DNA from 4 places in the Nonomuraea sp. NPDC049646 genome. Region 1 is predicted to be linked to each of the others. Evidence: riboswitches for the same ligand, from Rfam matches in the RefSeq annotation. Region 1 holds a riboswitch; each other region holds the start of a gene.
What was found. Region 1 has a riboswitch for cyclic di-AMP ahead of ACIBQ8_RS47660 (C40 family peptidase). Riboswitches for the same ligand answer to the same signal wherever they lie in the genome.

Region 1 (6,899 bases):
GCGCCGGCCTTCCTGGCGGCGGCCACCAGCTCCTGCACGGTGAAGCCCGAGGCCGAGCCGTGCGGGGCGGGCTGCATGGCGTAGAGCTCGTCCCTGAAGGCCAGCCAGTTCTCCTCCGGCACGCATCGGGCGGCGGCCGCGGCCCTGATGGAGTTGGAGCGCATGGGCTCGTCCTGGAAGATCGTCACGGGGTGGAAGACGACCTTGAGCCTGCCCTCCCTGGCCAGCTTCTGGATCGTGCCGTCGACCTTGGAGTGCATCTCCTTGCAGATCGGGCAGTCGAAGTCTTCGTACACGTCGAGCACGGGCGCGTCGCTGGACCTGTCGGCCAGCACCATCGAACCGTCGAGCTGCCTGGTCAGGCGTACCGACCCGGCCGTCTCACCCGGCTCCGAGAAGGCCAGCACACCCAGCATCACCAGCGCCGCACACGCGACCGCGACCGCAACCAACCGCTTCATCATCCGCCCACTTCCCGCTCACCGATCGCGCAGACCCTACCAACGACAGGACCACTCTCCGGACGGCCACCCTGAACAGGACCGGCGCGGCTCCCTCATTGGTACCTGATGACGATGGGAGAACGCCGTGAGGGGAGAATGACCTTCATGAAGGCGAACCTCCTCGACCCCGCGGTGGGCCGGTACATCCTCGACCACTCCACCCCGCCCGACCCCCTGCTCGACGAGCTGGCACGGGAGACCGCCGAGGCGACGGGCGACGCCGCCAGGATGCAGATCTCCGCCGACCAGGGCCGGTTCCTGACCATGCTGACCCAGCTCGCGGCCCCGGCCGTGGCGGTCGAGGTGGGCACGTTCACCGGCTACTCGTCGGTGTGCATCGCGCGGGGATTGTCCGGCGGGCGGCTGCACTGCTTCGACGTGAGCGAGGAGTGGACGTCGATCGCCCGGCGCTACTGGGAGCGGGCGGGCGTGAGCGACCGCGTCTCGCTGACGATCGGGCCCGCCCTGGAGACGCTGGCCGCCTTCGACGAGCGCATCGACCTGGCCTTCCTCGACGCCGACAAGGGCAACTACCCCGGTTACTACGAGTTGCTGGTCGAGCGGCTGCGGCCGGGCGGCCTGCTGCTGGCCGACAACACGCTGCGCAGCGGGCACGTGGCCGACCCGGCGCACTCCGAGCCGACGACGGTGCAGATCCGCGAGTTCAACGACCTGGTGATCGAGGACCCGCGGGTGAGCGTGGTCATGCTGCCGGTCGCCGACGGGATCACGATGATCAGGAAGAACCACTAGATCGCGGGACGCCGCCGCCGTTACTCTGAGTGATCCTTTGGAAACCCCCCGGGAAAGCATGAGGACGGCGGCATGGTCAGGCCCCTGGAAGAGCGCTACCGCACCGTGCGCGAACTGTTCCCCGAGTTCCGCATCGAGACGGTCCAGGGCCGGATCGTGGTGAACGAGCCGGGCACCTGGCAGCACAACACGATCCTGTCCCGGACGTTGTTCCAGCTCGCCACCGCGGCGGCGGTCCGGGGCTGGGAGATCTGGCCGAACATCACCGTCTACCTGGGCCCCGGCCACGATCTCTACGTGCCCGACCTGGCCGTGGTCCCGCGCCGGCCGCGGCTGCACGAGGAGCACGCCGTCCACGGCGCCTCGACGATCCTGCTCGTGGACGTCGTCTCGGTGGCCACGACCTACGACGTGCACTTCGTCAAGACGGGCGGTTACGCGCGCGGCGGGGTGCCGCTCTACCTGGTGATCGACCCGTTCCAGCGGCTGGTGACGCTGTTCGGCGGGCCGGGCGGGCCGCGCTACCGCAGCGAGAGCGTCGTCTCCCTGGGCGAGCCGGTGTTCCTGCCCGACCCGTGGAACCTGCACGTCGACACCGCGGCCCTGACGGAGGCCGGCGCCTGAACGCCGGCCGTCCGCGCGGCTCTAGCCGATCTTGTGGATCCAGTTGCGGGTGTCGGGACGGGCGCCGTACTGGATGCCGACGAGCTCCTCGCGCACCCGCATCGTCACCGGGCCGGGGGTGCCGTCGGCGATGGTCCAGGAGCGGTCGTCGCCCCTGACCGAGCCCACCGGCGTGACCACGGCGGCGGTGCCGCACGCGAACACCTCGGTCAGCTCGCCGGAGGCGCAGGCGGACTCCCACTCGTCCACCGAGATCAGCCGCTCCTCGGTCTCCAGGCCGAGGTCGCCGGCCATCTCCAGGATCGACTCCCGGGTGATGCCGGGCAGCAGGGTGCCGGTGAGCGCCGGGGTGACGAGCTTGTTGCCGAAGACGAAGAACAGGTTCATCCCGCCCATCTCCTCGACGTACTCGTGCTTGTGGGCGTCGAGCCAGACGACCTGGTCGCAGCCGTTGTCGACGGCCTGGCGCTGGGCGACGAAGGCGGCGGCGTAGTTGCCGCCGCACTTGGCGAAGCCGGTGCCGCCGGGCGCGGCGCGCGTGTACTCGGTGGACAGCCAGACCGAGACGGGCTTGATGCCGCCGCTGAAGTACGAGGCCGCCGGCGAGGCGATCACCATGTACTTGTAGGTCTTCGACGGGTAGTTGACGCCGAGCCCGGCCTGCGTGGCGAACATGAACGGGCGCAGGTAGAGGCTGTGGCCCTCGGTGGTCGGCACCCACTCCTTGTCGGCCGAGACCAGCAGCTCCAGCGACTCCACGAACGCCTCCTCCGGCAGTTCGGGCATCGCCATGCGCTCGGCCGAGCGGTTGAAGCGGGCGGCGTTCGCGTACGGGCGGAAGGTCGCGATCGAGCCGGAGATCTGCCGGTACGCCTTCAGGCCCTCGAACAGCTCCTGCGCATAGTGGAAGACCGAGGTCGCGGGGTCGAGCGAGAGCGGCCCGTACGGCATGAGCCTGGCGTCGTGCCAGCCCTGGCCGTCGGTGTAGTCGATCGAGATCATGTGGTCGGTGAAGACCTGCCCGAACCCGGGGTTCGCCAGTACCTGCTCCCGCTCGGCCGCGGTGCGAGCGTGGTCGGAATGCTGCACGTCGAAGCTGAGCTTCTGAGCGATGGTCATGACGGCGGTCCTTCTCTCTACGAATCTGCGACTTCGAAAGCTGATTCTGGTAGCTACTGCCCGCGAGCAGTATTCGTACTTCCTAGTGTCTCGCGATTTGGGATAGCAAGAGGCAGTTGGGGTGGTTCGATCCGATGATCGCGAGAGAACGCCCCTGGTGATCGCCGGGAGACGCCTCCCGCGAACGCGAAAAAGCGCCTGGCAGTCCGCGTTCGGACCGCCAGGCGCGTGCGGGGCTAGGCGGTCCTAGCCGGCTACTCGCGCGGCGATGTCGTCGCCGATCTCGCTGGTCGAGCGGCCGGCGCGGCCGCTCACCCGCTCGGCGATGTCGGCGGCCACGGCCTGCTCGACCTTGGCGGCCTCGGCGTGCAGGCCGAGGTGGTCGAGGAGCATGCCCACGGACAGGATGGTGGCGGTCGGGTCGGCCTTGCCCTGACCGGCGATGTCGGGCGCGCTGCCGTGCACCGGCTCGAACATGCTCGGCGAGGTGCGCTCGGGGTTGATGTTGCCGCTGGCCGCCAGGCCGATGCCGCCGGCGATCGCGGCGCCGAGGTCGGTGATGATGTCGCCGAACAGGTTGTCGGTGACGATCACGTCGAAGCGCTCGGGCTGGGTGACGAAGAACATCGAGGCCGCGTCGATGTGGCTGTAGTCGGTGGTGACGTCGGGGAACTCCGCGGCCACGCGGTTGACCGTGCGCTGCCAGAGGTCGCCGGCGAAGGTGAGCACGTTCGTCTTGTGGACGAGCGTGAGCTTCTTGCGGGGCCGCGACTGAGCCTTCTGGAAGGCGTACCGCACGACGCGCTCGACGCCGTGGGCGGTGTTCAGCGACTCCTGGGTGGCGATCTCGTGCGGCGTGCCGCGGCGCATGACGCCGCCGGTGCCCGCGTAGAGGCCCTCGGTGCCCTCGCGGACGACGACCATGTCGATGTGCTCGGCGGTGGCGCCGGCCAGCGCGGTCTCGACGCCGGGGAACAGCTTGACCGGCCGCAGGTTGACGTAGTGGTCGAACTCGAACCGGAGCCTGAGCAGCAGGTCGCGCTCCAGGATGCCGGGCGGCACGCTGGGGTCGCCCACGGCGCCGAGCAGGATCGCGTCGTAGCCGCGCAGCTCTTCGAGCACCGCGTCGGGCAGCGTCTCGCCGGTGCGGTGGTAGCGGGCTGCGCCCAGGTCGTAGTGGGTGGGCTCGATCTTCGTGCCCACGGCCTCCAGGACCTTGAGCCCTTCGGCTACGACCTCGGCGCCGATGCCATCCCCGGGGATGACGGCCAGGCGGATGTTACGCGACTCCATGGGCGGTACCTTACCGGCTCGTCTCGGCTGACGAACACATCATCTCAACAACCGGACAATCCGTTTTGGGGGGATTGCGACCTTTTGACCGTTTCGTTAGAGTCCGACGAGCCTAATCCACGCAGCCGCTGCGTGGAGCCGGGGACCCACCTTTCCCCCCGGGGCGAATCGGCCGCGCCTCCCCCCGAGGAGCACCGCCGTAGGGCTACTTCCAGGCCCGAGCCCGTCAGCTAACCCGGCCGGCCACGTGGAAGGACAGTCCCCTGTCTAGCATCGCCATCCTTGTGGCGGTGGCAGCGGGCGCCGCAGGTCTCGCGCCTGCCGCCCCCGCGGCTCCCGTCGCTCCCGCCGCCCCCGCGGCTCCCGCCGCTGCGGCCGCCCCCACCCCCTCCGTCACCCTCACCGGCCCCCAGGTGAAACAGGTCCAGCAACGGCACGTGCCGAAACCGGCCTGGAAGGTCGCCCTCGAATACGCCATGGACAAGCGCGGCACCCCGTACGTGTGGGGCGGCGCCAGCGAACGGGGCTACGACTGCTCGGGCCTCATGCTCCGGGCCTACGAGGACGCCGGCATCGAGCTCCCCAGAACCGCCGCGGAGCAGTACGGCGCCTTCTCCAGGAAGATCTCCTGGAAGGACCTCAAGCCAGGCGACCTGGTGTTCTTCAGCGGCCTCGGCCACGTCGGCATGATCTCCAAGCCCGGCTACATGGTCCACTCCCCCCACACCGGCGACGTGGTGAAGGAGGAACGCCTGTCGCAATGGCGCAGGCAGGCCTTCGTCGGCGCGGTACGCCCCGACCCCAAGGGCGTCAAGCGCTGGGCCGCCTACAAGCAGCTCCAGAAGGCCCCCGCCCCCGCCATGCTCACCGCGACCCTGTGACGACGACCTTCCCCGGGGCGTGCCCCTCCTCCTGGTAGCGGACGGCCGCCGGGAGCTCGCCGAAGGGGAAGGTCCTGTCGATGACCGGGGTGACCGCGCCCCGCTCGATCAGCCCGGTCAGCGTCAGCAGGTTCGCCCTGTTGCTCCCGCAGCGGACGACGTCCGCCCTGACGATCCGCTGCGGGACGAAGGGCCCCGACGCGAGCGCGGCGAACATGTGGCCGGCCGGCTGCACCCAGCGGCCGGCCGGCCCGCCGACCAGCACGTACGTGCCCTTCCTGGTCAGCACGCGGCGGCAGTCGGCCGGCCGGCGTCCGCCCGCCACGTCGAGCAGCAGGTCGAAGCGCCGCCCCGACGCCGCGAAGTCCTCCTTGGTGTGGTCGATGACGTCGTCCGCGCCGAGCGAGCGCACCAGGTCCGCGTTCCGCCCGCTGCACACCCCCGTGACGTGCGCCCCCAGCGCCTTGGCGAGCTGCACGGCGAACGTGCCCACGCCGCCGGACGCGCCGTTGACCAGCACTTTCTGGCCCGGCTGGAGGCGTCCCTCGTCGCGCAGCGCGATCAGCGCGGTGTTGGCCGCCATCGGCACCGCCGCCGCCTGCTCGAACGACAGGCCCGCCGGTTTGGCCGCCACCTCGCCCTGCCGCAGGCAGACGTACTCGCCGAAACCGCCCCCGAGCGACATCGCGTACACCTCGTCGCCGGGACGGAACAGCGTGACGTCCTTCCCGGCCGCCTCCACCTCCCCCGCCACGTCGGCCCCGAGGACGGCGATGCGAGGCCGGCGCAGCCCGACCCCGCCGCCCATGACCCGGGCCAGGTACGGCTCTCCCCGCATGAAGTGCCAGTCGTAGGGCTGCACGGACGTGGCCCGCACCCGGACCAGCACCTCGTCGTCGCGCGGCACGGGCCGCTCGACGTCGGTCAGGACGAGCTGGTCGGGCGAACCGAACGAGCGCAGGACGTACGCCTTCATCGCTTTTCTCCCTTGTGCTGCCGCCGATGTGCCGCCAGTGTGGGCGCGACCTGCGCGGACGCTCAACGGTCGAAAGGCGACGGCTCGATGGCCGAAAGTACGACCGCCCTCCCGCCGATGGTGCGAATCAGGACCGGCCGTCCGCGCGATGACCGGGCGCGGGCGCGGGCGGCACGCTCTCAGGCATGAGATGGATCGCACCCGCCGGGCTGCTCGCGCTCAGCGTCGTCCCCCTGGTCGCCGGCGCGCTCCGGCTGACCGAACTGGCCGCGGGCGCCCCCGTCACGGCGGACAACGCGCGCTTCTTCGCCATGCCGGCGCCGGTGTTGCTGCACATCCCGGCGTCCCTGGTGTTCTGCGTCCTCGGCGCGTTCCAGTTCCAGGCCCGGTTCCGGGCCCGGCGGCCGGGGTGGCACCGCGCGGCGGGGCGGGTGCTGGTGGTGTGCGGCCTGGTCGCGGCGCTGTCGGGCTTGTGGCTGACGCTCTTCTCCGACCTGCCCGCCGGCGACGGGACGCTGCTGGCCGCCTTCCGCCTGCTGTTCGGGACGGCCATGGCCGCCTGCCTGCTGCTCGGCCTGGCCGCGATCCGGCGGCGCGACGTGGCCCGGCATCGCGCGTGGATGACCCGCGGGTACGCGATCGGGCTCGGCGCGGGCACGCAGGCGTTCACCCTGGCGTTCGGGCTGGCCGCCTTCGGGCCGCCCGGCGAGCTCGGCCGGGCGCTGCTCGTCGGCGCGGGCTGGGTGATCA
Region 2 (6,899 bases), on a different contig from region 1:
GATGCTCGACCAGACGATCGTCGGCACCGCGCTGCCCCGCATCACCGGCGAGCTGGGCGGCACCCGGCTCTACACCTGGGTGGTCACGGCGTATCTGCTCACCTCCACCGTGACCGTGCCGCTGTACGGCCGGCTCTCCGACCAGCACGGCAGGAAGCCGCTGCTGCTCGTCGGGATGTCGGTGTTCGTCGTCGGATCGGCGTTGTGCGGGCTCGCCCAGGACATGACCCAGCTCATCGCCTTCCGCGCCGTGCAGGGGCTGGGCGCGGGCGCGCTGCTGCCGCTGTCGCTGGCCCTGGTGATGGAGATGTTCCCGCCCGGACGCAACGGCGCCCGCGTGCAGGGCGCGCTCGGCGGCGTGATGGCTTTGACGTACCTGGCCGGGCCCTTCCTGGGCGGGTTGTTCACCGACCACGCGAGCTGGCGGTGGGCGTTCTACGTGAACGTGCCGCTCGGGATCGTGCTGATCGCGATCGTGGTGCTGCGGCTGCCGTTCCGTCCGGGCACCGGCGGCGAAGGCCGGCCGGACTACGCGGGCATCGCCGTGTTCAGCGTGGCCATCAGCGCCCTGCTGCTCGGCCTGACCGAGAAGGGCCTGGACGGCAACGCCTGGACGTCCCCGCCCGTGGCCGGGCCGATCCTGCTGGCGCTGGTCCTGCTGGCCGCGTTCGTGCTGGTCGAACTGCGGGCGGCGAACCCGGTCATGCCGATGCACCTGTTCCGGGACCGCACGTACACGCTGGTCAACGCGACCTCCTTCGTCACCGCCTTCTGCATGTACGCCGGCGTGGTGTTCCTGCCGCGCTACTTCCAGCAGGCGCTGGGCGTCAGCGCCACCGAGTCCGGGCTGAGGATCTACCCGATGACGCTGGCCATGGTGGCGGGCAGCGCGCTCATGGGCACGCTGATGTCCAGGACGCGCACGTACAAGCCGTGGCTGGTCGGGGCGCCGTTCCTGCTGGCGGCCGGCAGCCTGCTGTGCCTGAACCTCACCGTGCGCACCGACGGCCTGCTGCTGGCCGGGTGGATGGCGCTGCTCGGGCTCGGCATGGGGCCGATGCTGTCGGGGCTGACCGTGGCCGTGCAGCAGGCCGTCGCGCCGCGGTACATCGGCACGGCCTCGGCCAACCTCACCTTCTTCCGGCAGATCGGCGGCTCGGTGGCGCTGGCGCTGGCCGGCACCGCGTACACGTCGGTCATCACCACGGACGCGCCGGTCCACGGGCTCGCGGCCGCGCACGCCTCGGCGGCGGCCGTGGTCATCCCGTCGCTGGGCGTGGCGGGCGCGGTGATCGCCCTGGTCGCGCTGGTCATGATGCCCGGCAGGCGGCTGGAGCAGGCGCCCGCGGCGGAAAGCAGAGTGGAGGCCGGTTTCGCGTCGTAAGCGACGTCGTGCGAAGCTGTGGATGTCCCCAGAACCAGGAGGTCCTCATGGCGGAAACACCGGAGCCGGAAGTCAGCGAGACTCCCGAGGACGAGATGAAGCGCAAGTTCCGCGAGGCGTTGGAACGCAAGCGCGGGCAGCAGGCCGACTCGGCCGCGGGTGGCAGGGGCGTCGACCCGTCGAAGATCCACGGGGCGCACGGTCCGGCAGCGAGTAAAAGATCCTTCAGGCGCAAGAGCGGCGGCTGAAAGGCCCGTTTTAGCAGGGGGTACGGCATGCCGTGCCCCCTTTCTCTTTACCGCGATAGGTAGATCTTTACCCGGTTCATGACGATTCGTTTGTATTTGTCCGAATCTCTGGGTACGGTCTTAACCAATTACCAGCTGGTGGCGTAGTCCCTACCAGGAGAGGGGCGACAGCTGGCGCCGAATCCCGACTCGTCGGGAACCGGGGACCCATCTCATTGGGGTGAATCCGGCCACGTGCCGGTAGGGCATCTCCACGCCCGAACCCGTCAGCTAACCCGGTAGGCGAGATGGAGAGGACTTCACGCATGTACCACCTCGTCGTACCCCCGGACAGTGTAGTGACGACCGCCTGCTGAGCGGTCTCTTCCCTGACTTCCCCCACGCGCCGCGTAACCACCTCTTCGGCGCTCTGCCCGGTTACGCACCGTAGTCACGCGCGTTCCCCCTGTCCCCTCGCGAAGGACTTCACTGCTTCATGTCTCGATTTGGCCTGCGCTCTCTCGCCCTGTTGTCCGTGTCCGCCATGGGCGCGCTGACGATCTCCGCCACCGGCGCCCACGCCGACACCGGCGACGACCAGAAGATCCTGCTCAAGGGTTCCACGAAGGCCTCCTACTTCTGGGACGACTCCTCCGGCCGGGCCGGCGACACCGGCCTCCCCGCCAGCGGCAAGCCCATGCAGAAGGGCCTGGCCGCCAGCCCGAGCTGGCCCCTCATGACCGAGGGCTACGTGACCTACAACGGCAAGAAGATGCCGTTCTTCGTGGGCGACCGCGGCCCCGGCGAGCCCTCCAGCCGTGGCGTCATGCTCGACCTCGACGCCAAGACCTTCGCCGAGCTGACCGGCGGCACCTTCAACCCCGACACGCTCGGCGTGGACGGCAACGGCGGCCGGGGCCACATCAAGATCGACTACGTCATCACCAAGTGGGGCGACGGCAAGGGCAAGAAGAACTACCCCGTGGCCTTCTCCAGCGGCGCGTGGAGCAGGTTCGACGCCAACCCCGCCGAGCCCCCCAAGGTGCTGGCCGACGAGCCCGCCGACAACGCCGAGGACGCGGCCGGTTCGGCCGGCGGCCAGGTCGGTAAGACCGTCGCGATGGGCGGCACCGTGATGGCCGGCGTGCTGGTGCTGGCCGGCGGCGGCGTGGTGCTCGGCGGCGAGCGCCTGCGCAAGCTCCTCAACGACTGATCTGCGGACAGACCGCTCTTTACGCCTCGCGACCAGAATGACATTCTGGTCGCTGTGATCCAGCGCGCAGCCGCCAACGGCATCGAGATCGCCTACGAGAGCTTCGGCTCCCCCGCGGGCAGGCCCCTCCTGCTCATCATGGGACTCGGCGCCCAGCTCATCCACTGGGACGACGAGTTCTGCGAACTCCTGGCCGAGCAGGGGCACCACGTCGTCAGGTTCGACAACCGCGACGCGGGCCTGTCCACCCATCTCCACGACGAGGGCGTGCCCGCATGGGGCGCGCCCTCGCCGTACGTGCTGGACGACCTGGCCGACGACAGCGCCGGGCTCATGGACGTCCTGGGCCTGCCCGCCGCGCACGTCGTCGGCGCCTCGATGGGCGGGATGATCGCCCAGGCGCTGGCCATCCGGCACCCCGCCCGCGTGCTGAGCCTGACCTCGATCATGTCCACGCCCAGCCCGCAGGCGGCCCCGCCGACCGAGGCGGCCGCCGCGGTGCTCTTCGCCAAGCCCGCGACCGACCGCGAGGGGGTCGTCGCCGGCGCGCTGACGACCTGGGCCGTGCTCGGGTCCCCCGGCTGGGAGCTGGACCGCGAACGCGTCACCAGGCTGGCCGGGCTCGCCTTCGACCGCTGCCACGACCCGGCCGGCACGGCCCGCCAGCTCGCCGCCATCATGGCCTCCGGCGACCGCACGTCCGCGCTGGGCGGGCTGACGGTGCCCGCGCTGGTCATCCACGGCGAGGACGACCAGCTCGTGCCGCTCGCCGGCGGGCGGGCCACGGCCGCCGCCATCCCGGGCGCCCGCCTGGTCACCTACCCGGGCATGGGCCACGACCTGCCCCGCGCCCTCTGGCCCGCGATCGTCGCCGAGATCACCGCCCACACCGGCTCGGCGGCGCCCGCCCGGCCGCAGCCCGCCACCTGACCCCGCCGCGTGACCCGCCGCCGGACCCGCCGTCCCGACCCGCCGTGAACCGTGGGACGGCGCTCAGAGCTCCAGTTTCTCCTCGATGACCTTGAGCATGTGCCGGGCCAGGGCCAGGTTGGCCCGGTTGCGGTCGAGGGCCAGGTACAGGAACAGGCCCTTGCCGCTGCGGCCGGTCAGCGGCCGGATGATGTGGTACTGGGCGGTCAGCGTGATCAGGATGTCCTCGATGCCGTCCTTGAGGCCCAGCGAGTCCATCGTGCGCAGTTTGGCCTTGATGACCTCGGTGTTGCCCGCCGCCGCGACCTGCAGGTCCAGCTCCTTCGAGCCGCCGAGCGTGCCGAGCGCCATGCCGCTGCCGTGGTCGACGATCGCCGCGCCGATCGTGCCGTCGATGCTCATCATCTCTTTGAGGGAGACGTCCATGCCTGCCATGCTTTCCTCCGCTTCGGTGGGGATGGTCAGTGTTTGCGTGCCACGGCGGCCACGGCGGCCGCCGTCTTCCTGCCCTCCAGCCGGAGGAGCCCGACGTTGGCGCCGGGTCCCGCCAGAACCGTGAGGACGATCGTGGGGCCCGCGGCGTAGAAGGCCACGAACCCGGCGGTGCCGGACACGAGGGTCTCCTCGAACGTCCCGCGGCCCGCCATGGTCAGCATCCGGCCGCTCATCGCGAGCAGCGCCGCCGACAGCGCCGCCACCTGCTCGCCGGTGTCTCCTTGCAGGTCGCAGGCGATCCGCAGGCCGTCGACGGTGCACGCGACGCTGCCGGTGACGTCCGGCGTGCGGCCGCGCAGGAGCTCCATCTCTGCCAGGACCTCTTGCCGTAGCTCCACGGGTGGCCTCCTCCCGCGTCGTGAGGGGAACCTCACGGCATCTCCTCCAGCGCCTTCTTCAGCCGCAGCAGCAGCGTCAGATCGGTCGGGTCGCCCGTCGGCACCGGCCCGGCGGCCGCCCCCGCCCGCCCGTTCCCGGCGGGAACGGGCACCGGGCCCGGCACCCGCCTGGGCAGCGCGTCCCCGTCGTCCGGACGGCGTTGCGCGGGCCGCCCCGGGTCCGGCGGGACGAGGAGGCCGGCGGCGGCCAGCCTCCTGACGGCCAGCAGCACCGCGTAGCCCGACCGGCCCAGGTGCCGGGCCAGCTCCAGCGGGGTCGCCTTGTGGTCGGCCCGTACGACGACCTCCCACTGCACCTGGCTGAGCGCAACCCCGTGCCCGGGAAGGCGCGGCACCGGCCGCACGGGCTGGGTGTCCACCTCCGGCGAGGGCCAGATGCCGGCCAGCTGCTCCCGGCGGCGGGCCGACTCCCGCACCAGCTCCTCGACGTCGAAGAACCACTGGCCGCCCAGCCAGTGCTCCTCCCCGGGCCGGAACTTCGGCCGCACGCCGGTCACCGGCAGCAGGAAGAAGGCGGCGTCCTGGACCACGCCGAGCACGGCGTACTGGAGCTCGGCCAGGGTGACCGGGCCCTCCTGGAGCAGCCGGGCGCGGCCGCCGTCGGCCTGCAGGGCGCGCAGGGCCGACTCCGGCACCCGTCCCCTGGCCGCGAACAGCCGCTCGACGCCCGGCGTCTGGGCGCACTCCATGTACGTCACGCGCCCGTCCGACAGGTAGATCGTGCCGTTCCTGCCCAGGCGGAGCGCCCCCGTCGCGCGTTCGCGGGCGAGTCCGGCGAGGAGTGAGTCGAGCGCGGCCATGGCTCAGGTGGTCAGCAGGTCGGAGATGGCCCGCAGGCGGTAACGGGCCAGGGCCAGGTTCGACCGTTCCGGGTCGAGCCGGACGTAGATGACCAGCGGCCCCTCGAAGACCGTCTCCAGCAGCCGGAGCAGGTGGTGCCCCCGGTCGGTGGTGACGAGCATGTCGTCGATGCGCACGATCTCGCCGGGGCACGTCCGGGTCAGCCCGTCGGTGGTGGCGCGCAGCGCCTCGGTCAGCGCCGCGGCGGACCTGTCGGCGTCCACGCCGGACGCGCTGCTGAAGGCGACCGCCATGCCGCTCGTGCCGTCGACCAGCATGGCGTCGAGCGCGCCCGGTATCGACATGACCTCCGCCAGGCAGGTGTCCACTCCCAGCACCGCAAGCCTCCCTCCGTCGTGGGACGGGGAAAGCGTAGGGGGCCACAAGAGATCAGAAGGCGCGCGATTTACCGAGGGATACGTTTTTATACGGCCAGGACGAAGAAAAGCATCACTCGTGCGGAAATATGATCAATTCACGAGGTTTTTTCACGATGGCGGAGAATTTCGTGCACGTTGTCCTCGGCCCACCGCGCGACCACCGAGATCGGCGCGTGCAGCGAGCGGCCGAGGTCGGTCAGCGCGTACTCCACCCGCGGCGGCACCTCGGCGAAGACCTCGCGGGTGATCAGCCCGTCCAGTTCCATGGCCCGCAGCGTCTGCGTGAGCACCTTCGGCGTGACCCCGCCGATCCGCCCGCGGAGCACGGTGAAGCGCATCGGCCCGTCGCTGAGGCTGAGCAGCACCAGCACCGACCACTTGTCGCCGATCCGGTCGAGGACCAGCCGAGTCGGGCAGTTCGGGTCGAAGGCATCACCGGTATCCATAAGGTACTTATAGCACGATGAAGTAACCAGTATCCATTGGATACTGTGCTTCTCATGAAGATCCTCGTGTTCGGCGCGACCGGAATGATCGGTCAGCGCATCGTCACCGAACTCACCGGCCGCGGCCACGACGTCACCGGTGTCAGCCGCCGCGGTCCCGTCAAGGGCGACGTCCACGACGCCGCCACGCTCGCCGAGGGCTACGACGCCGTCGTCTGCGCCATCGCCCCGCCACGCGACGGCACCGAGCCCGAGCCGCCGTTCCTGGCCGCCAACCGCGCCCTCATCGACGGCCTGCGCGCCGCCGGGGTGAGCCGGGTGCTGGTCGTGGGCGGCGCGGGCAGCCTCAAGGCCGGCCCGGACGTCGACCTGGTCGACACGCCCGGCTTCCCGGAGATCTACAAGAAGGAGGCCAGGGCCGCGCGGGCCGCGCTCGGGCTCTACCGGGAGGTGACCGACCTGGACTGGACCTACGTCTCGCCGGCCGCCGAGATCGCGCCCGGCGAGCGCACCGGCGTCTACCGGATCGGCCGCGACGACCTGCTCAGCGACGCCGACGGCCGCAGCTTCATCACCGCCGAGGACT
Region 3 (6,899 bases), on a different contig from region 1:
TCCCGGGAGGCGCTCGTCGAGGAGCTGGCCGAGCTCGTCGCCGCGCGGCCCAAGGACGCCTGGGTGCGGGTGGCCGTCGACGGGGCGCCCGCGGCGGGGCCCGGCGCGCTGGCCGACGAGCTGGTCGCGCCGCTGCGGTTGCGCGGCCGGCCCGTGCTGCGGGTGTCGGCGGGCGACTTCCTGCGGCCCGCCTCGCTCCGGCTGGAGCACGGCCGGACCGATCCCGACGTCTTCTACGAGGACTGGCTCGACGTCAAGGGGCTGCTGCGCGAGGTGCTCGAACCCTTGGAGCCGGGCGGCTCGGGGCGGGTGCTGCCGGCGTTGTGGGACAGCGGGATCGATCGCGCGTACCGGCTGCCCTACCGGGAGCTGGCGCCGGGCGGGGTGGTGCTCGTGGACGGCACGCTGCTGCTGGGGCGGGGGCTGCCGTTCGAGGTGAGCGTGCACGTGTGGCTGTCGGCGGCGGCGCTGGCGCGGCGCACGCCGCAGGACGAGCGGTGGCGGCTGCCGGCCTACGAGCGGTACGAACGCGAGGCGCGCCCGCAGCGGACCGCCGACGTGGTGGTCAGGGCCGACCATCCGGACAGGCCGGCGGTGCTCACGGACGGCTGAGCCCGAGCAGCGCGTCCAGCTCGGCGACGGCCTGGGCGTTTGACGTGTAACGCACGGCGTGCAGGCCGGCCGCGCGGGCGCCCTCGACGTACGGCTCGTGGTCGTCGAGGAACACCGTGGCGGCGGGGTCGGCGCCGAGGGCGTCGCAGGCCATGAGGTAGATGCGCGGATCCGGCTTGCCCACGCCCGCCTCGTGCGAATAGACGATGTGGTCCACAAGACCGGCGTAGCCGTACGCGGCCTGCTCGCGTTCCCTGGCGCCGACGAAGCTGTTGCTCACCAGGCCCGTGCGGTAATGCGGACGCAAGGCGCCCAGGTACGCCATGAGCTCGGTGTTGGGCGTGCCGAGGTACTCCGTCCAGACGTCGGCCATGAACGCCCCGGCGTGCGCCCCGAGCACCTCGGCCACCTCGGCTTCGGCCTGCTCCTCCGTGATCTCGCCGACCGCCCCGGCCAGCCAGGTCGGCTCCAGCCGCGCGTCGAGGTGACCGGCGGGCAGTCCGAGCCTCTCCTCCCACCTGGTCGTCACGCCCAGGGACGGCGTCAGCTCCAGCACCCCGCCGATGTCGAACACGACCGCATCGATTTTCATCTAACCTCCGTGTGAACTGTTTCAACCAAGGTAAAGAAGGAACGTGTCCGCGTCCATACCCTTGACGACTCACGGGGGCGGCTCAAACTGAAACGGTGATCCCTGGCAACTGGTACAACATCGTTCCCGATCTTCCCGTGCCGCCTCCGCCGCCCCTGCACCCCGGCACCCGCCGTCCCGTCGGGCCGGACGACCTCGCGCCGCTGTTCCCCATGGAGCTCATCGGGCAGGAGGTCAGCGGCGACCGCTACGTGCCCATCCCCAAGGAGGTCATCGACGTCTACCGGCTGTGGCGGCCCACGCCGCTGATCAGGGCGCACCGGCTGGAGAAGGCCCTCGACACGCCGGCCCGCATCTACTACAAGTACGAGGGCGTCTCACCGGCCGGGTCGCACAAGGCGAACACCGCCGTGCCGCAGGCGTACTACAACGCCAAGGAAGGCGTGCGGCTGCTGACCACGGAGACCGGCGCGGGACAGTGGGGGTCTGCTCTGGCGTTCGCCTGCGCCCAGTTCGACATCGAATGCCGGATCTGGATGGTTCGGGCGTCCTACGACCAGAAGCCGTACCGGCGCTCGCTCATGGGCGTGTACGGCGCCACCGTCCACCCCAGCCCCTCGCCCCTCACCGGCGCGGGCAGCAAGGCGCTGGCCGACGACCCCGCCTCCCCCGGCAGCCTGGGGCTGGCGATCAGCGAGGCGGTCGAGGTGGCCGCCGCGGACCCGCAGGCCCGGTACGCGCTCGGCTCGGTGCTCAACCACGTCCTCCTGCACCAGACGGTGATCGGCGAGGAGGCCCTGGCGCAGCTTCCCGAGCTGCCGGACCTGGTCATCGGCTGCACCGGCGGCGGCTCCAACTTCGCCGGCCTGGCCTTCCCCTTCCTGCGGGAGAAGCTGGCCGGACGGATCGGCACCCGGTTCAGGGCCGTCGAGCCGGCCGCCTGCCCGTCGTTCACCCGCGGCGTGTACGCCTACGACTTCGGCGACACCGCCGGGCTGACGCCGCTGCTCAAGATGCACACCCTCGGGCACTCCTTCGTCCCCGACCCGATCCACGCCGGCGGGCTGCGCTATCACGGCATGGCGCCGCTGCTGTCCCACATGTACGAGCTGGGGCTGTTCGAGGCGGTGACGCGTACCCAGAGCGAGTGTTTCGAGGCGGGTGTGCGCTTCGCGCGGACCGAGGGCATCGTCCCGGCCCCCGAGCCCACGCACGCGCTGGCCGAGACCATCGCCGAGGCGCTGCGCTGCAAGGAGAGCGGCGAGGAGAAGGTGATCCTCACCGCGCTGTGCGGGCACGGCCACTTCGACCTGGCCGCCTACGACCGCCACCTGGCCGGCGAGCTGGAGGACTACGCGCTGCCGCAGGAGCGCCTGGACCAGGCGCTCACCGAGCTGCCCGGCTGAGATGACACGGGTGGCCGCGCGAACCGCGGCCACCCGTGTTCAGTTCGCGTTCGGGCGCTTCCTGTGGTTCGCCTTCTTCTTCTTGCGCGCCCTGCCCTTGCGTGCACGTTTCGCCATGGGCTCACCTCCAGCGGTCGGGATCGTGACCTTCAAGGTCTCCCCTGCCCGCGGGTCGCACAAGCGATACGCCGTGACCTAACATTCCTCAACAAAGTCGTGTCATAATTTGGTGGAATCTGTTGGAAGGGGTGGGCGTGCTCGCACAGCAGCGTCAGCAGACGATCCTCGAACGCGTACGCAGCAGCGGCGGCGTCCGGGTGGCCGACCTCGTGCGCGAGCTCGGCGTCTCCGACATGACGATACGCCGCGACCTTGAGGTGCTGGCCGAGCGCGGGCTGCTGGAGAAGGTCCACGGGGGCGCGACGGCCCTCGGCCCCGGCTCGACCGAGGAGCCCGGCTTCACCGCCAAGTCCGCCCGCCAGCAGCAGGAGAAGGAGGCCATCGCGCGGCACGCGGCCACCCTCGTACGGCCGGGCACCGCCGTGGCGCTCTCCGCCGGCACCACCACGTGGGCGCTGGCCCACCACCTGGTCGCGGTGGCCGAGCTGACCGTGATCACCAATTCGATCCCCGTCGCCGAGGTCTTCCACCGCAACCCGCGCGCCGACCGCACGGTCGTGCTGACCGGCGGCGTGCGCACGCCCTCCGACGCGCTCGTCGGCCCCGTGGCCGTGGCGGCCATCCGCCGCCTGCACGTGGACACGCTCTTCCTCGGGGTGCACGGCATGAGCCTGCGCGCCGGGTTCACCACGCCCAACCTGCTGGAGTCGGAGACCGACAGGGAGCTGGTGGCCGCGGCGCACCGGCTGGTGGTCCCCGCCGACCACACCAAATGGAACACGGTCGGCATCAGCACGATCGCCGAGCTGACCGAGGCCGACGTGGTCATCAGCGACGCGGGGCTGCCCGAGGAAGCACGCACCGAGCTGGCCGAACGGGCCGGAGAACTGATCATCGCGGAGGGCACGCCTTGAAGCGCACCATCACCCACCTGGCAGACGGCCGAGAGCTGATCTACTTCGACCGGCGCGACGACGCCGACCGGAGCGCGATCGACCGGCGGCCGCTCGATCCGCGGCCGGTGGCCTCCGAGCTGCGCTACGACCCGCTGACCGAGGAGTGGATCGCGATCGCCGGCCACCGGCAGACGCGGACGTTCCTGCCGCCGGCCGACGAGTGCCCGTTGTGCCCGTCGTCCGCCACGCGGGCGTCGGAGATCCCGGCCCACGACTACGACGTGGTGGTGTTCGAGAACCGCTTCCCCTCTTTCTCCGGAAATTTTGGGACGTACGGGGATGTCGGCGGCCTGAGTGAGGTGCGGCCGGGTGTCGGGCGGTGTGAGGTGGTGTGCTTCACCTCCGACCATTCCTCCTCCTTCTCCAGGCTCTCCAACGCCCAGGTCAGGCTGGTCATGGAGGCGTGGGCCGACCGCACGGCCGAGCTGTCCGGCATCGAGGGCGTCGAGCAGGTGTTCTGCTTCGAGAACCGGGGCGAGGAGATCGGCATCACGCTCCCCCACCCGCACGGCCAGATCTACGCCTACCCCTACGTGACCCCGCGCACCAAGCTCCAGCTCGGGGCCGCCTCGCGGCACACCGGCGGCAACCTGTTCGCCGACGTGCTGGCCGCCGAGCAGGCCGCCGGGACGCGGGTGGTGGCCGCCAACGAGCTCTGGACGGCCTTCGTGCCGGCCGCCGCGCGCTGGCCGTTCGAGGTGCACGTGTATCCGCACCGGCAGGTGCCCGACCTGGCGGCGCTGTCGGAGGAGGAGCGGGCCGCGTTCGCGCCGCTGTACACCTCGGTGCTGCGGGCGCTCGACGCGCTGTTCGGGGTGGCGATGCCGTACATCTCGGCCTGGCACCAGGCGCCGGTGCGGTACGGCCGGGAGCTGGCCTACCTGCACCTTGAGCTGTTCAGCATCAGGCGGGCGCCCGGGAAGCTGAAGTACCTGGCGGGTTCGGAGTCGGCCATGGGGGCCTTCGTCAACGACGTGCTGCCGGAGGAGGCGGCACGCATGTTGCGATCACGAATTGATCACTAATTGGTTTCTCATTAAAGTCGCATGACTCGTGATCTACCACTAATATCCCGTTAGACATCGGCCATAACGGTCGTTGTACGCCTAATCCCGGGCGTGTTGCCCGGGAGCCGGGGACCCATCGCATCCGGGGTGAATCCGCGCAAGTGGTAGGGACTACTCCCGTGCCCGAACCCGTCAGCTAACCCGGCCGGCAGAGGGAGAGGAACTACCACGTGGCGGCTTCGTCCCCCGCGAGTCTCGCCGTCGGTCTCATCACCGCCACCGCCCTGCTCGTCCATCCGGCCGCCGCCTCAGCCTTCGTGCCAAGAACCGCGGCGGCCGCGCCCAAGCCGTCGGAGGCGGAGCTGCGGGCCCAGCTCAAGCAGCTCAACCGCAAGGTCGACAAGCTGATCGAGACGTACAACCTCAAGCGGGTCGAGCTGGCCAAGGCCCAGGAGGCCGCCACCGCGGCCCAGCAGCGGCTCGCCGCCGCCGAGCAGGCGGTGGCCACGGCCGAGCAGCGGGTCGCCGAGATCGCCCGGATGCGCTACCAGAGCCGCGACGCCTCCCTGCCGGGCTTCATGCTGACCCCGGACGGCAACGGCGCGGCCGTGCTCGAACAGCTCACCGCCGAGCAGCAGGCGGTCGTCGACAGCGTGGCCAAGGCCCGCGACGACCAGAAGAAGGCCGCCGCGGCCGCCGCCGCGCTCGCGACGGAGCTGAAGGCGGGCACGGCGGAGGTGGCCGAGCAGCGCGACGACGCCGAGGACGTCATCGACGACATCAAGAAGAAGCTCCAGGACCTCGTGCCGTTCGGGCCGGGCAAGAAGTCCGACGGGAGCTGGGCGCCCGAGCTGCCGTCCGGCTCGGACAACATCACGCCGCGCACCCGGCTGATGCGCGCGCAGGTGCAGAAGAACTTCTCGCTGCCGTACGACGTGGGCTGCTTCCGGTCCGGCTCCAGCGGCGAGCACCCGCTCGGCCGGGCCTGCGACTTCATGATGAGCACGGGCGGCACCATGCCGAGCGCCGACAACAACGCGCTCGGCGACCGGCTGGCCGCCTGGGCGCTGCAGAACAAGGCCAAGCTGGGCGTCAAGTACGTGATCTGGAAGCAGCGCATCAACCAGGGCTCGGGCTGGCGCGCGATGTCCGACCGCGGCAGCATCACCGAGAACCACTACGACCACGTGCACATCTCGATGAACTAGCCGCGGGCTCAGCGGACGCCGGTGAGCTTGTCGGGGTTGGTGACGGAGTAGACGGCGGCGATCCGGTCGCCCTCGGGCGTCAGATCGACGACGACCACGGCCAGCGGCCCGTCGCCGGAGAAGACGAGCGCGCACGGGTCGCCGGCCACCCGCCGGTAGCGCAGGTCCACCGCGCCCGGGGTCAGCGTCGCGGCGACGGACATGAACAGCGCGGCCACCCGGTCCCGGCCGTGGACCGGGTGCAGGCTGGTGGCCGGCCCCTTGCCGCCGCCGTCGGTCCACAGGGTCACCTCCGGCGCCAGCACCTCCAGCAGGGCCCGCAGGTCGCCGCCGAGTGCCGCCGCGGCGAACCGCTCGGTCACCTCGGCGTGGACGCCGGGCTCGGTCCGGTGACGCGGACGGCGGGCATGGACGTGGCGGCGCGCGCGGGCCGCGAGCTGCCGGACCGCCGCCGGCGAGCGCCCGAGGATGCCGGCCGTCTCCGGATGGCTGAAACCGAACACCTCGTGCAGCACGAAGACCGCTCGTTCCAGCGGTGACAGGGTCTCCAGCACGACCAGCACCGCCATCGACAGCGACTCCCCGCCCCCGGCCGCGTCCCCGGCGTTGTCGGGGGCCGTGACCAGCGGTTCCGGCAGCCAGGGGCCGACGTAGGTCTCCTGCCGGCGGCTCAGGTCCGCGCGCCGGGCGAGCGCCTGGTTCACCGCGATCCGCACCAGATAGGCCCGGACGTTCTCCACCGGCCCGGCCTCCGGCCTGCGGTGCCGGGCGGACCAGGCCAGCCACACCTCCTGCAGCACGTCCTCGGTGTCGGCGACGCTGCCGAGCATGTTGTAGACCACGGAGAACAGCAGCTCCCGGTAGCCCAGGAACTGCTCGGTGGCGGCGTCGGCGGGGTGCCGCGGGGTCGGTGTCATGGCGTGCCTCCTCGTCTGTCGCAACCGAAGAGTCCCGACGCGCAGCGATTGTGACATGCGGCCATCAAGCGTGATCTATGC
Region 4 (6,899 bases), on a different contig from region 1:
CCGCCGCCGCGATCTGCTCCGGCGAGGGCGCGATCGGGGTGCGCACCACCGCCAGCTCGCTCTCGCAGCCCGCGGGCAGGTCGTCGAGCAGGCAGGCCGCCCACTTCAGATACGAGTCGGAGTCGGCTACCGCCAGCACCCTCACCTGGAAGCTCCTGTCAAATGCGATCGCAGGCCGGGGGCCGCCCTGCTCGTCCACCAGTCGTCGGGAACGTCCACCGGCTCGACCTCGACGCCGCGCGGGCCGAGCAGCACCCGCAGCGAGGTGATCGCGGTCGAGGGCAGGCTGAGCACCCGCTGCCCGGCGTCGAGGCCGCGCAGCGTCAGCTCGGCCGGCACGCCCGCGTCGTGCACGGTGATGCCGGGACGTTCGCCGATCAGCGCCAAGTCGACGGGGTCCTCGCGGCGGTGCGGGTAGTAGGCCAGCGGCTCGCGCCCGGCCAGGTCGGTCAGCCAGCGCAGGTAGTGGTCGCGGTGGACCAGGCCGTTGCGGACCAGGGACGTGCCGAGGACGACCGTGCGCTCGGCGGGCCCCTGGGCGCTCGGCGGCTGGGCGCGCAGCCAGGCGAAGTCGTGGCGGACGAGGTCGACGCCCGCCCCCCGGACGGCGGCGGCCAGCTCGTCGGGGACGGGCAGGGCGGTGAAGACCGACACCCGGCTCAGCCGCAGCCGCAGCGCGGCGGCCAGGCCGAGCAGGGCGCGCGCCCGCGACGGAGTCGCCCGCGCCCGCAGCAGCGGCCGGAACGGCCCGGCGGCCAGCAGTTCGAGCAGCCTGAGCGTGGCCAGGCCGTCGTCCACGACGACGATGCGGCCGGGGTCGGAGGTCAGCCAGCGCATCTGGACCTTGCCGGAGAACGCGTCGCCCACGGCCTGGACGCGGCGCGGCATGCGCTCGCGCGGCTCGTCCAGCACCAGGCCGGCGGGCAGGTCGAGGCGGCGCAGCTCCTTGCGGGTGGCGCGCAGCGGACGCAGGCCGGCGCGCGGCACGACCACGGTGTCCGGGCCGAGCAGCCCGGCATGGTGGGCCTCGACGGCGCACAGCATCTGGAGCGGAGACTCCACCCAGGCCGACGCCTGTCTGACCACTCTGTTTCCCCCAGCCGGTGGATGGCCTTGCACGACCCGCCTCAAGGTAGCCCGGCCTGCTTAAGCCGCAAGAAACGACACGTGAACAATGGAGGGTATGAACTCGCTGATGCTCAACACCGACGGTGTGCAGATACCACAGCTCGGCTTCGGCGTCTGGCAGGTCCCTGCCGACGACGCCGAGCACGCGGTGACCACCGCGCTGCGCGCCGGATACCGGCACGTCGACACCGCCGCCGCCTACGAGAACGAGGAGGGCGTCGGCCGGGCCGTGCGCGCCGCCGGGGTGCCGCGGGAGAAGGTGTTCGTCACCACCAAGCTGTGGAACGGCGATCACGGGCGCGCCGAGCAGGCCTTCGACGAGAGCCTGGCCCGCCTGGGCCTCGACTACGTAGATCTTTTCCTGATCCACTGGCCGGTCCCGCAGCAGGACAGGTACGTGCAGGCCTGGCGGGCGCTGGAGAAGATCTACCGGGACGGCCGGGCCAAGGCCATCGGGGTCTCCAACTTCACGATCGCCACCCTGACCCGGCTGATGGAGGAGACCGACATCACGCCGTCGATCAACCAGATCGAGCTGCACCCGTACTTCCAGCAGCGCGAGATGCGCGCCTTCCACGAGGCCAACGGCATCCTGACCGAGGCGTGGAGCCCGCTCGGGCAGGGCAAGGGGCTGCTGGCCGACCCGGCGCTGCGCGTGCTGTCGGAGAAGTACGGCAAGACGCCCGCCCAGATCGTGCTGCGCTGGCACCTCCAGCTCGGCAACGTGGTGATCCCCAAGTCGGTCACGCCGTCGCGGATCGAGGAGAACATCGACGTGTTCGACTTCATCCTCGACACCGAGGACATGGCGGCCATCGGCGCGATGAACGCGGGGCGGCGGATCGGGCCCGACCCCGACTCGTTCAACCTGACCTGAGCGCTCTACGATCTCGGTCGTGCGAGATTTCACCTGGGGAATAGCGGCGACCGGCGGCATCGCGCGTACCGTGGGGGCGGCCATCGTGGCCGAGCCCGGCATGCGGGTGGCCGCCGTCGGCTCGCGGAGCCCGCTCAGGGCGCGGGCGCTGGCCGACGAGCTGGGCGCGGAGTCGGCCTACGGCTCCTACGAGGCCCTGTGCGCCGATCCGGCCGTCGACGCGATCTACGTCGCCACGCCGCACGCCCAGCACCTGGAGGTGGCCGAGGCGGCCATCGCGGCGGGCAAGTCCGTGCTGTGCGAGAAGCCGCTGGCGGCCGACGTGGCCGACGCCGAGCGCATGGTGGCGCTGGCCCGCGCGGCCGGGGTCTTTCTCATGGAGGCGATGTGGATGCGCTTCAACCCGCTCATCCAGCGGGTGGCGGCCGATCCGCGCTTCGGTGAGATCCGGTCGGTGCGGGCCTCGTTCGGCTTCGCGCTGCCCTACGACCCCGCCCACCGGCTGTGGGCGCCGGAGCTGGGCGGCGGAGCCCTGCTCGACCTGGGGATCTACCCGTTCGGGCTGGCGCAGCTGCTGCTCGGCATGCCCGCGGAGCTGCGGATGGCCGGCTCGCTGGCGCCCAGCGGGGTCGACGCCGAGGCCGGCGGGCTGCTGCTGTACCCGGACGGGCGGCGGGCCCTGGTGGACGTCTCGCTGCTGGCCCATCACGCCAACGACGCGAGCGTGGTGGGCACGTCGATGCGGGCCGACATCGCGGCGCCGTTCTGGGCGCCACGGCGGGTGCTGCTGTCGGGGCCGTCGATGGAGACGGAGGAGCTGGTGCTCGACCCGGCCGACAACGGGTACGCGGGCGAGCTGCGCGAGGTGCGCGCGGCCACGATCGAGGGCCGCACCGAGAGCGCGATCATGCCGCTTGACGAATCCCTTGCCATGATGGGGCTTCTGGCCGAAGCACGGGCACAACTCTCCTAGCTGGACCTTTAGGCATTTGCCACACTCTTGCCCGATGTATTACCTTGTGGGGCATCTCGCGGCAGACGTCCGGTTTGTCCGGCTTTGTCCAACCATCGCAAGACATTTCACAGGATCGTCCTGTGACCGCTGAATCCGCCTCCGGGCGGAACCGGGGACCCACGTCCTTTGGGGTGAATCGGCACTTCGGTGCCGTAGGGCAGCTTCCACGTCCGAACCCGTCAGCTAACCCGGTAAGCGGCATGGAAGCAAGGAGTAATGCCCTCGATGGCCAAGCACCGTCCCATCCGTGCCCCGAAGATCACCTACGCCCACGCCGCGCTCGGCGCGGCCATCCTCGCCTCCGCCATCGGCGCCCACGCCACCGCCGCGGCCGCCGACAGCGCGGGCCCGGCGGCGGCGACCGGCCACTCGGCCGTCGCGCCGCAGGCCGCCGCCCAGACCCGCAAGGCGGAGGAGACCCAGGTCAACGTCACCGCCCAGCAGGTCCTGGCCATGGCCAAGGCCCAGGTCGGCACCTCCGAGAACGCCTACGGCGGCGGCACCAAGTTCCAGAAGTGGTACGCCGACTCCCAGCGCGCCGCCGAGACCATCGCCCGCGACGGCGGCACCCGCGCGATGTACCTGAACGCCCCCTGGTGCTCGATCTTCGTCTCCTGGGTCGGCGAGCACACCGGCGCCCGCCCGCAGGTCGGCTGGGACGCCTGGACCGTGGCCCACGCCAAGTGGTTCGCCGCCAACGACCGCTGGGGAGCCGAGGCCAGGCCCGGAGCCGTGGTCTTCTTCTCCTGGGGCGGCAGCAAGAGCCTGGACGCCATCCAGCACGTCGGCTTCGTCGTCAAGGACAACGGCGACGGCACGATCTCCACGATCGAGGGCAACACCGGCAACGGCAAGGTCGAGGAGCGCGTCCGTCCGAAGTCGCAGGTCGTCGGCTACGGATACCCCCAGTACGCGAGCTGACCTCCCCCGCTCCGAGCGCGCGTCCCGCACGAGGACGCGCGCTCGCCGCGTCTTCAGGGCCGGACCGCCAGCAGCGAGTACAGGATCGGCAGGTGCGAGTCCCCGAACGGGAACCGGTACCGGCCGTCCGCGCCCTGGGTCAGCAGGCCGCGCGGGTCCATCTCCGTCTCGACGTGCTCGCCCAGCTCGGCCACCGTGAACCCGGCCCGCGCCGCCGCCGTGACGATCTCGCCCACCGAGTGCGGGTACTCGACCGCCTCGTGGGCCTCGGTCACCACCGCGGCGTCGGCGTACGTGCCGGTCACCGTCTCCCGGTGGGCCTTGCCGCCGCCGTAGGGCCAGTCGGCCACCAGCGGGTCGAGCGAGGACACCGTCTCGTAGGCCGGATGCAGGTCGACCAGCACCAGCCGCCCGCCGGGCCGCAGCGCCATGGCCGCGCCGCGCATCCAGGCGTCCAGGTCGCCGATCCAGCACAGCACGCCGTACGTGGCCACCGCCAGGTCGAAGCCGCCGGCCAGCGACTCCGGCAGCCGCTGCGTGTCGGCCTCCACGAACGTGGCCGCCAGCCCGGCCCTGTCCGCCAGGTCGCGGGCGCGGGCGACCGCCACCGGGGAGAAGTCGACGCCGGTCACCCGCGCTCCCAGCCGTGCCCAGCTCAGCGTGTCCAGGCCGAAGTGGCACTGGAGGTGGAGCAGGTCCAGGCCGGCGACGTCGCCGGCCAGGCGGCGTTCGAGCGCGTAGAGGGTCTGCCGGCCGGCGAGGAAGGCGTCGACGTCGTAGAACCGGTCGGCGGAGGTGGAGCCGTGGACGCGGGCGCGCTCGTCCCAGAGGGCCCGGTTGGGGACGGGGGCGTCTTGTGCGGGTTGGTGCATGGGGCGAGGATGGCACATCGGCCACCCGGCCGCACGACCGGTACGGTGCCTGGAGGCGGACGGTCCGCGCCCGCGTGTCGATCCGGCCGGCGCCCGTTCGACGCTTCGGCGAGGCCGGCTCCGCCCGGGGGCCGCGGACGGAAGGGACGGCACGATGAAATTCATGATCGTCGGCAAGGCCAACGGGGAGACCGAGGCCGGGGCGCTGCCCAGCCAGGAGCTCGTCGACAACATGCACGCCTACAACGAGGCGCTGGCCAAGGCGGGGGTGCTGCTGGCCGCCGAAGGGCTCTACCCGAGCTCGCAGGGCGCGCAGATCGCCTACAGCAGCGGCCGGGCCACGGTGATCGACGGTCCGTTCGCCGAGGCCAAGGAGCTGATCGCGGGGTTCTGGCTGATCCAGGTGAAGTCCAGGGAGGAGGCTCTGGAATGGGCCATGCGCGTGCCCGTCCCGGAGGGCTCCGACGGGATCGGCCTGGACGTGTGGCGGGTCTACGACGCCTCCGACGCGCCCGACGCGGCCTCGTCCGACCCGGCGGAGATCGAGCGGGAGAAGGCCATGCGCAGGCGTCTGGACGGGCAGGAGGGCTGACCTCGGCTTGCGGCCCCCGGACGGTGCTGGTGTCATGAGCCGGTGATGGCTTCCGACACCCACCGGGCGATCGAGGCGGTCTGGCGGATCGAGGCGCCCCGGCTCATCGCCGGCCTGGCCGGGCTGGTGCGCGACGTCGGCCTGGCCGAGGAGCTGGCCCAGGACGCGCTGGTCGCGGCCCTGGAGCAGTGGCCGGGATCGGGCGTGCCCCGCAACCCGGGCGCCTGGCTGATGACGGTGTCCAAGCGCCGCGCCGTCGACCTGATCCGCAGGAACGAGCGCATGTCCCGCAACCTGGCCGAGCTGGGCCACCGGCTGGAGGCCGCCGGTGAGCCGCCCGAGCCCGACGAGATCGAGGACGACCTGCTGCGGCTGGTCTTCACCGCCTGCCATCCGGCGCTGTCGATGGAGGCCCGGGTGGCCCTGACGCTGCGGGTGCTCGGCGGCCTGAGCACCGAGGAGATCGCCCGCGCGTTCCTGGTGCCCGAGCCGACCGCCGCCCAGCGGATCGTGCGGGCCAAGCGCACCCTGGCCGACCGGAGGGTCCCGTTCGAGGTGCCGCAGGGCGCCGAGCTGGCCGGACGCCTGTCGTCCGTGCTGGAGGTCATCTACCTGATCTTCAACGAGGGGTACTCGGCGACCGCGGGCGACGACTGGATGCGGCCCGGCCTGTGCGAGGACGCGCTGCGGCTGGGCCGGGTGCTGGCGGAGCTGATGCCCGCCGAACCCGAGGTGCACGGGCTGGTCGCGCTCATGGAGATCCAGGCGTCCAGGGCGGCGGCCCGGGTGGGGCCGTCCGGGGAGCCGGTGCTGCTGCTGGAGCAGGACCGCACCCGGTGGGACCGGCTGCTCATCGGGCGCGGGCTGGCGGCACTGGCGCGGGCCGAGCAACTGGCCCGGGACCGGGCCGACGAGCAGGCCGACGAGCAGGCCGACGAGCGGGGCGGCGCGGTGGGGCCGTACACGCTGCAAGCTGCGATCGCGGCCTGCCACGCCCGCGCGTTCGACCCCGGCGACACCGACTGGGTGCGCATCGCGAGCCTGTACGAGTCGCTGGCCCGCCTGGCCCGCTCCCCCGTCGTCGAGCTCAACCGCGCGGTGGCCCTGTCGATGGCCTACGGCCCGGCGGTGGGCCTGCAACTGCTCGACCAGATCGTGGACGAGCCGGCGCTCAAGGGTTACCACCTGCTGCCGAGCGTCCGCGGCGACCTGCTCTTCAAGCTGGGCCGGCGCGGCGAGGCGCGGGCCGAGTTCGAACGCGCGGCCTCGATGACCCGCAACTCCCGCGAACGCGCCCTGCTACGCGAACGCGCCGCCGCCTGCTGAGCACCGCCCCCGAAGGGGCGGGGCACTGCGCCGCCCGCCGCGCCGCCTGGCCGCGCCGGAAGCGCCGCCGTGAGCCCGGTGTTGGAACGTGCCAACAGATCGTCACGCTCGGTGACAACGCGGCCTGACCGGGAGCAAGCCCGGAGGGTCCGGGCGACATGCCCTTGA

Region 2: another riboswitch for cyclic di-AMP. It lies ahead of ACIBQ8_RS45125 (hypothetical protein); the one in region 1 lies ahead of ACIBQ8_RS47660 (C40 family peptidase).
Region 3: another riboswitch for cyclic di-AMP. It lies ahead of ACIBQ8_RS32125 (coiled-coil domain-containing protein); the one in region 1 lies ahead of ACIBQ8_RS47660 (C40 family peptidase).
Region 4: another riboswitch for cyclic di-AMP. It lies ahead of ACIBQ8_RS00865 (CHAP domain-containing protein); the one in region 1 lies ahead of ACIBQ8_RS47660 (C40 family peptidase).

The regions. Positions count from the first base shown of each region.
Region 1 covers NZ_JBITLU010000028.1:17,981-24,879, reverse strand. Annotated here, with positions in the region: gene ACIBQ8_RS47685 (DsbA family protein) at 1-464, opposite strand, end outside; gene ACIBQ8_RS47680 (O-methyltransferase) at 609-1,256, shown strand; gene ACIBQ8_RS47675 (Uma2 family endonuclease) at 1,329-1,880, shown strand; gene ACIBQ8_RS47670 (branched-chain amino acid aminotransferase) at 1,902-2,999, opposite strand; gene ACIBQ8_RS47665 (3-isopropylmalate dehydrogenase) at 3,246-4,292, opposite strand; cyclic di-AMP (ydaO/yuaA leader) riboswitch at 4,392-4,552, shown strand; gene ACIBQ8_RS47660 (C40 family peptidase) at 4,583-5,173, shown strand; gene ACIBQ8_RS47655 (NAD(P)-dependent alcohol dehydrogenase) at 5,157-6,149, opposite strand; gene ACIBQ8_RS47650 (DUF2306 domain-containing protein) at 6,335-6,899, shown strand, end outside.
Region 2 covers NZ_JBITLU010000023.1:104,748-111,646, forward strand. Annotated here, with positions in the region: gene ACIBQ8_RS45115 (MDR family MFS transporter) at 1-1,384, shown strand, start outside; gene ACIBQ8_RS45120 (DUF5302 domain-containing protein) at 1,432-1,632, shown strand; cyclic di-AMP (ydaO/yuaA leader) riboswitch at 1,798-1,932, shown strand; gene ACIBQ8_RS45125 (hypothetical protein) at 2,108-2,824, shown strand; gene ACIBQ8_RS45130 (alpha/beta fold hydrolase) at 2,879-3,754, shown strand; gene ACIBQ8_RS45135 (hypothetical protein) at 3,818-4,189, opposite strand; gene ACIBQ8_RS45140 (roadblock/LC7 domain-containing protein) at 4,216-4,587, opposite strand; gene ACIBQ8_RS45145 (DUF4388 domain-containing protein) at 4,620-5,447, opposite strand; gene ACIBQ8_RS45150 (roadblock/LC7 domain-containing protein) at 5,451-5,825, opposite strand; gene ACIBQ8_RS45155 (helix-turn-helix domain-containing protein) at 5,963-6,313, opposite strand; gene ACIBQ8_RS45160 (NAD(P)H-binding protein) at 6,368-6,899, shown strand, end outside.
Region 3 covers NZ_JBITLU010000011.1:357,021-363,919, reverse strand. Annotated here, with positions in the region: gene ACIBQ8_RS32155 (uridine kinase) at 1-612, shown strand, start outside; gene ACIBQ8_RS32150 (HAD family hydrolase) at 599-1,204, opposite strand; gene ACIBQ8_RS32145 (TrpB-like pyridoxal phosphate-dependent enzyme) at 1,300-2,610, shown strand; gene ACIBQ8_RS32140 (50S ribosomal protein bL37) at 2,650-2,727, opposite strand; gene ACIBQ8_RS32135 (DeoR/GlpR family DNA-binding transcription regulator) at 2,865-3,644, shown strand; gene galT (galactose-1-phosphate uridylyltransferase) at 3,641-4,711, shown strand; cyclic di-AMP (ydaO/yuaA leader) riboswitch at 4,780-4,918, shown strand; gene ACIBQ8_RS32125 (coiled-coil domain-containing protein) at 4,924-5,901, shown strand; gene sigJ (RNA polymerase sigma factor SigJ) at 5,910-6,818, opposite strand.
Region 4 covers NZ_JBITLU010000001.1:186,443-193,341, forward strand. Annotated here, with positions in the region: gene ACIBQ8_RS00845 (DUF6716 putative glycosyltransferase) at 1-145, opposite strand, end outside; gene ACIBQ8_RS00850 (hypothetical protein) at 142-1,086, opposite strand; gene ACIBQ8_RS00855 (aldo/keto reductase) at 1,184-2,005, shown strand; gene ACIBQ8_RS00860 (Gfo/Idh/MocA family protein) at 2,025-2,978, shown strand; cyclic di-AMP (ydaO/yuaA leader) riboswitch at 3,096-3,233, shown strand; gene ACIBQ8_RS00865 (CHAP domain-containing protein) at 3,246-3,941, shown strand; gene ACIBQ8_RS00870 (class I SAM-dependent methyltransferase) at 3,995-4,813, opposite strand; gene ACIBQ8_RS00875 (YciI family protein) at 4,968-5,405, shown strand; gene ACIBQ8_RS00880 (RNA polymerase sigma factor) at 5,451-6,731, shown strand.